DNA from 2 places in the Cryobacterium arcticum genome. Region 2 is predicted to be linked to the other one. Evidence: predicted binding sites of a transcription regulator. Region 2 holds the regulator's gene; the other holds the start of a gene.

Region 1 (3,400 bases), 870 kb from region 2:
CCACGAGCACCACGGCGTTCGGGTCGGCCTCCACGAACTGCTTGGCCGTGCGCAGAGCCGGCATCGCCGCGTAGCAGCCCATGAAACCCAGGTGGTAACGCTGCGTCGACGGCGCCAGGCCCAGTTCGCGCACGAGCATGTAGTCAGGGCCGGGGGCGTAGAAGCCCGTGCAGGACACGGTCACGACGTGGGTGATGTCGGAGGCCTCCAGGCCCGGGCACGCGTTGATGGCCCGGCGGCCGGCCTCCACGAAGAGCTTCGTGGCCTGCTCGATGTAGAGCTCGTTGCGCACGCGGGTGCCCGGCACGAGCAGCCGTTGGGTGGCGGCGTCGAAGAACTGCGGCTCGGCCACGGTGGAATCGAGGGTGAGTTCCTCGATCACGGTATGCCGGGTGTCGATGCCCGACAGGTTGAAGGAGGCCGTGACCAACCGCTGCGCCAACCGGCTCAGGCCCGGTTGGGCGGCGAAGATATCCCGTACCTGCTCCTGCACAAGGACGGTGGGCGGTACAACGGTCTGGAGCGCTCTCAGCGTGACGGCCATGCCCCAGTGTTACACGCACTTTCGTGGGCGCACACCCCCCTGGCCCGGCGCGGCGCGAACGGATGCGCCCGCCCGGGTCCGGTCCGGCCGTTACGGCAGCCGGTCGAACAGCCGGGTCGCGGTGATGGCCAGGGCGAATCCCACGGCCACGATGGCGGTGACCGCGCCGAGGTAGGCCGCCGGAGCGGCTGAGGTGCCGAACGCGCCGGTCGCGCCGATCCCCACGGCCACGGCGGTGACGATCGCCGCCAACACGGCGATCCACGTCTGCAGGCGCAGGCCCACCCGCGCCGGGGTGGGGGTGCGAGCGGCGCGTTGACGGCCGCCGGCCCGGGTGAGCACGGCGCCGCCGACGCATCCCCAGAACGACACCACGAGCAGGGCGGCGATCACGTCGCTGGGCCGGTGCCACAGGCTGACCAGAGTGGAGACACCCGCCGCCACGGCGAAGGCCGCGCCGATGGTGCCCGCCAGCCACCGGGTATGCGGGCTGGCCACGAGGAACACCACGAGCGCGGAGGCGGCCGCAACCGTCGTATGCCCGGACGGGAATGAGTTGGACACGTAGCCCTCCACGCCGAGGTCCGGCCGGGTGAGGACGATGTTCTTAAGCAGCTGGGTGGTGATCACCGCGGCCATGGCGCTGCCGACGGCCACGAGCAGCGGGAACCAAGCCCTTCGCACGGCGGCGATGGCGAGGCTCACGATCGCACCGACGCCGACCATGACGGAGGGGATCAGGTCGAGCAGACTGAGGGTGACCGTGGTTCCCGTCGTGCCGTTCTCGGCCCCGTTGAACGCCAGCTGGTCGATGGCCTGCCCGGTCTCGTCACGCACGAAGAACAGGTACAGCGCGAGGAATGCGACGGCGCAGAGCACGGCGGCGCTCACGTAACGAGCAGGGGTGAGGCGGGAGGGCGAAGACACCCTCTACTGTCCCACGCGAGCATGGGTGAACCGTGAAAGCGCGGTGCACAAGTAGTGAATGCGCCGTCGTGCCGGCCACCCCTTGACAGGGGATACCGGCGGCGTAGCGTCGGAACATGTTCAGTAAGAAGACGAAGCAGGCGCGCGCCGACGGCGCGGCCGTGCGGCGTCGGGAGCCCGATGACCCCCGCGACCGCGGCGGCTTCCCCGGGCTGGAAGGCGACTTCGAGTCGGAGCGTCGGCGCGCAGAGACCGCCAGCAACGAGCACGGCGAACCGTACGAGCACGGCGAGGGCGAGACCCCGGTGCTGCCGTCCACGACGCCCGGCCTCACCCACCCCTGACCGCTGGGCGGTGGCATTCTCCCGGAGCGCATCCGGTGGTTTACCGTGCCCGCGGGCGCGGCTGAGACTTCGCTGAGCGCGCACGTGCACGGGTTGCGAGGCGTCCTGTCGCGACAAATAATAGTTGTAGTTGAGTCGACTCGGCTCAAGTTTGAAACCCACGGCCGGGCCACCAGGTCCGGGCCGACGTAACGAGGAAAGTGAGTTGAACATGGCCATGAATTACGATCCCTTCCGCGAACTGGATCGCGTCGCCGGTGCCCTGATGGATGTGCGCGGCCCGCGGGTGATGCCCATGGACCTGTACCGGTCCGGTGACGTGTACGTGCTGGATGCCGACATGCCCGGCATCGATCCCGGCTCGGTCGACATCGATGTGGACGGGCAGCTGCTCACCATCCGGGGCGAGCGCACCCTGGCCAGCCACGACAACGTGAAGTGGCTCACCCGGGAGCGCACCGCGGGGTCGTTCCTGCGCCAGTTGAACCTGGGGCAGGGCATCGACCTCGACAACATCAGCGCGAAGTACGCCAACGGCGTGCTGTCGGTGACCATCCCGGTGAGCGAGGCCGCCAAGCCCCGCAAGATCGAGGTGAGCACCGAAAACACTGACCAGCAGGCGACCCTGACAGTGAAGGAAGGCGAGAAGCACCTGGGGAAGTAAGCCGCCGGATCCGCCCGGTGGACCCATGGACCCGGAGGGAATTCCCTCCGGGTCCTGTCTTTTCGCGTGTTGTACACGCTATGTTCATATTTCTCTGATCGACTGAATTTGTAGCATCCGCAGCGCAATCCCCGTAAAGTGCCTAAGTACCAAACGAATGGAAGCTCCGTGAGCATTCGAACGGCCGAATACCCCAGGCCGGATTATTTCCTTCTCCACCTCAGTGACACGCACCTGCTCGCAGACGGTAACCGTCTGTACGGCAGCGTGGACAGTGCCGCACACGTGCAACGGTTGTTTGCGGATGTGGAGGCGTCGGGCAGCAAGCCGGACGCCATCATCATCACCGGCGACCTGGCCGACAAGGGCGAACCCCATGCCTACGCGCAACTGCGCGGCATCGTGGAGCCCGCGGCGGCACGACTCGGCGCCAAGGTGCTCTGGGTGATGGGCAACCACGACAACCGGGCGAACTTCCGCACCGAGTTGCTCGGCCAGGAGCCCAGCCTCGCGCCGATCGACCACGTCGACTACGTCGGCGGGCTGCGCATCATCACCTTCGACACCACGGTTCCGGGCAGCCACTACGGCGAGATCTCCGAGCGACAGCTCGAGTGGCTCAGCGAACAGCTCAGCTTCCCCGCGCCGGACGGAACCATCCTCGCCATGCACCACCCGCCCGTGCCGAGCATGCTCGACCTGTCGGTGTCGGTGGAGCTGCGCGACCAGGCCAGCCTCGCGCAGGTGCTGCGCGGCACGGATGTGCGCAGCATCCTGGCCGGGCACCTGCACTACTCCTCCACCGCGACGTTCGCCGGTATCCCCGTGTCGGTGGCCTCGGCCACCTGCTACACGCAGGACCTCAACGTTCCCGTCGGCGGCACCCGTGGCCGCGACGGCGCCCGGGCGTTCAACCTCGTG
Region 2 (3,400 bases):
CGTGCAGGACATCCTGGACGCGGCCACTCTCGAAGCCAACGACCCCTCGAACGAGCACCTCGCCGACCTCAAGCGGGTCACCGCCGAGTACGCGAACTATCGCAAGCGCACCGAGGCGAACCGCGAGATCGAGCGCGAGCGCGTCACCGGAGAGGTCGTCAAGGTGCTGCTGCCGGTGCTCGACGACCTGTTCCGGGCGGAGAAGCACGGCGACCTCGAGGGCGACACCGCCTTCGCGACCATCGCCGCGAAGCTGCGAGCCAGCACCGAGCGCATCGGCCTCAAGCCGTACGGTTCGGTCGGCGACGTCTTCGACCCCACCGTGCACGAGGCCATCTTCCAGCAGCCCAGCCCGGACGTCGAGGTGGAAACCGTCGGCGATGTCGTCGAGACCGGCTACTACCTCGGTTCCTCGCTGCTGCGGGTCGCCAAGGTCGTCGTGCAGGTACCGAGCGATGGCTAGCCAGGACTGGTTCGACAAGGACTTCTACAAGGTTCTCGGGGTCTCGAAAGACGTCTCCGCCGCCGACCTGAAGAAGGCGTACCGCAAGCTCGCTCGGAAGTACCACCCCGACTCCAACCCGGGTAACCCCGCAGCGGAGGCGAAGTTCAAGGAGATCAGCGAGGCCCACTCGGTGATCGGCGACCCCGAACAGCGCAAGGAGTACGACGCCGTGCGCGCCATGGGCGGTGGAGCTCGCTTCACCGCCCCTGGCCAGGGTGGCCAGCAGGGTGGGTTCGACGACGTCTTCGGCGGTATGTTCGGCGGGGGAGCCCGGCAACAGGGCTACTCCTATGAGCAGGCCGGCTTCGACGACATCCTCGGTGGCATGTTCGGCCGTGGCGGACAGGGTGCCGGCGCTGCCGGCGGCCGGTTCGGCACGCCCAGCGGCGGCTACCGCGGTTTCGGTGGCCCCAGCAAGGGCCGCGACGTCATCGCGTCCACCACGGTCGACTTCATCACGGCCACCCATGGCGATCAGATCACCCTGCAGACGCAGGAGGGTCGGCCGATCAAGGTAAAGATCCCCGCGGGCGTCGCCGACGGTCAGAAGATCAAGCTGCGCGGGCAGGGGCAACCCAGCCCGGATGGCGGCGAGCCCGGCGACATCGTGCTCACCGTGACCGTGCGCAAGCATCCGGTCTTCGAGCGTGAGGGTCTGAACCTGCGTGTGAACGTGCCCGTGACCTTTGTCGAAGCCGCCCTCGGCGCCACCATCGAGGTGCCCACCCTGGGCGGACCGCCGGTGAAGCTGCGTGTGGCACCCGGCACCCCCAGTGGTCGCGTGCTGCGGGTCAAGGGCCGCGGCGTCGTCACGCCGAAGGGCACCGGCGACCTGCTCGCCGTGGTGCAGGTGGCCGTTCCATCGCACCTCTCGAAGGACGCCGAGGAGAAGCTCCTCGCCTTCAACGAGGCCCTGCCCAAGGAGAACCCGCGCGACGAACTCATCGCCCGGGCCAAGGGATAACGAACGTCAATGGATGAGAACACCCGGGTCTTCGTGATCAGTACCGCCGCAGAGCTTGCCGGGATGCACCCGCAAACTCTGCGGCAATACGACCGCCTGGGCCTCGTCAGCCCCGACCGCACGCCGGGCCGCTCGCGCCGTTATTCCATGCGCGACGTGGCCCGGCTGCGGGAGATCGCCGACCTGGGCGCCGAGGGCGTGAGCCTGGAGGGCATCCGCCGTATTCTCGCGCTGGAGGACACCGTGCGCTCGCTGCAAAGCCGCGTCGGGGACCTCGAAGCGGCCCTGGCCGACGAGCTGCTCAACCGGCCGGGCCGCCGCGTCTTCGCGGCCGGTTCCGCCGGCGAGGTCATCTCGATGCGCGCGGGAACCCGCACCCGCCGCTCCAACCAGATCGTGATCTGGCGCCCCCTCGACAAGTAGAGACCCGATCCGGCGTGTAGTCGCGCCCTTCTCGTCGGTCGAGCTCGTCGAGACCTCGTGGGCCGGCCTGTCGTCGTGCGTCGCCTGGTTTCGACAAGCTCAACCAGCGTGTGGGTCGCGCCAGTCTCGTTGGTCGAGCTTGTCGAGACCTGGTGGCCCTGTTTGTGCTCGTTCCCGTCTCGTCGGTCGAGCTTGTCGAGACCTCGTGAGCCGACTTATCGTCGTACGTCGCCTGGTTTCGACAAGCTCAACCAGCGTGTGGGTCGCGCCAGTCGCGTCGGTCGAGCTTGTCGAGACCTGGTGACCCTGTCTGTGCTCGTTCCCGTCTCGTCGGTCGAGCTTGTCGAGACCTCGTGGGCCGGCCTGTCGTCGCAGGTCGCCTGGTTTCGACAAGCTCAACCAGCGTGTGGGTTGCGCCAGTCGCGCCAGTCCCGTCGGTCGAGCTTGTCGAGACCTGGTGACCCTGTCTGTGCTCGTTCCCGTCTCGTCGGTCGAGCTTGTCGAGACCTGGTGAGCCGGCCTGTCGTCGTACGTCACCTGGTTTCGACAAGCTCAACCAGCGTGTGGGTCGCGCCAGTCGCGTCGGTCGAGCTTGTCGGGACCTGGTGAGCCGGCCTGTCGTCGCAGGTCGCCTGGTTTCGACAAGCTCAACCAGCGTGTGGGTCGCGCCAGTCCCGTCGGTCGAGCCTGTCGAGACCTCGCGACCCAAGCTCGATCAGCGTGCCGTCTTCTGATTGCAGCCATACTCAGTCATAGACTTGCACAATGGAATTGCGCCAGCTTGAGCACTTCGTGACGGTCGCCGACGAACGTCACTTCACCCGGGCAGCCGAGTTGCTGCACATCTCCCAGTCGGGGCTCTCCGCGTCCATTCGGGCGCTCGAGATCGAGCTGGGCACCTCGCTGTTCATCCGCAGCACCCGTCGGGTCGAGCTCACGGCCGCCGGCCAGGCCCTGCTGGCGGATGCGCTGCGCACGCTCGCGAGCGCCTCCGCCGCCCAGAACGCGGTCGCCGCGGTGCGCGGCCTGATGCGCGGCCGCCTCACCGTGGGCGCCGAGCCCTGCCTGGGCTCCGTGGACCTGCCCGCCGAACTCGCCCGCTTCCGCACCGCCAACCAGGGCGTGGAGGTGCGGCTGCGCCAGGTGGGCTCGGTCGAGCTCATCGAGGGCGTGGCGAGCGGCACCACCGACGTGGCCCTGGTCGTCGTCACCGGCGACACCCCGCCCGGGGTGCGGCTGCACCGGTTGAGCAGCCAGAAGATGGTGGTGCTCTGCCACCCCGATCACCCCGTGGCGTCCCTGACCGAGGTGGACCTTGAGACCCTCCGGGCCGAGCCCCTCGTCGGATTCCAGGCCGGCTGGGGTGCCCACATGCTCGCCCGGCGGGCCTTCGCCGCGGCCGGCTTCGAGTACCGCGCGGCGCTGGAGGTCAACGACGTGCATCCGCTGCTCGAACTGGTGGGCTACAACCTCGGTGTGGCGATCGTGCCCACAAGCTTCGCGCAGAA

The links. Region 2 encodes HspR, which represses chaperone genes until heat shock. Its sites were predicted from a motif close to AAGTTGAGTCNNNNNGACTCAACTT; they were not measured.
Region 1: a site for HspR is predicted at 1,943-1,967, ahead of PA27867_RS13595 (Hsp20/alpha crystallin family protein). Genes of this name have one in related genera too.

What each region holds. Positions count from the first base shown of each region.
Region 1 is NZ_CP016282.1:3,010,871-3,014,270, forward strand. Features, by position in the region: gene PA27867_RS13580 (type III polyketide synthase) at 1-544, opposite strand, end outside; gene PA27867_RS13585 (phosphatase PAP2 family protein) at 635-1,471, opposite strand; gene PA27867_RS13590 (hypothetical protein) at 1,588-1,815, shown strand; gene PA27867_RS13595 (Hsp20/alpha crystallin family protein) at 2,027-2,479, shown strand; gene PA27867_RS13600 (phosphodiesterase) at 2,648-3,400, shown strand, end outside.
Region 2 is NZ_CP016282.1:3,882,811-3,886,210, reverse strand. Features, by position in the region: gene PA27867_RS17660 (nucleotide exchange factor GrpE) at 1-463, shown strand, start outside; gene PA27867_RS17655 (DnaJ C-terminal domain-containing protein) at 456-1,469, shown strand; gene PA27867_RS17650 (heat shock protein transcriptional repressor HspR) at 1,479-1,892, shown strand; gene PA27867_RS17645 (LysR family transcriptional regulator) at 2,658-3,400, shown strand, end outside.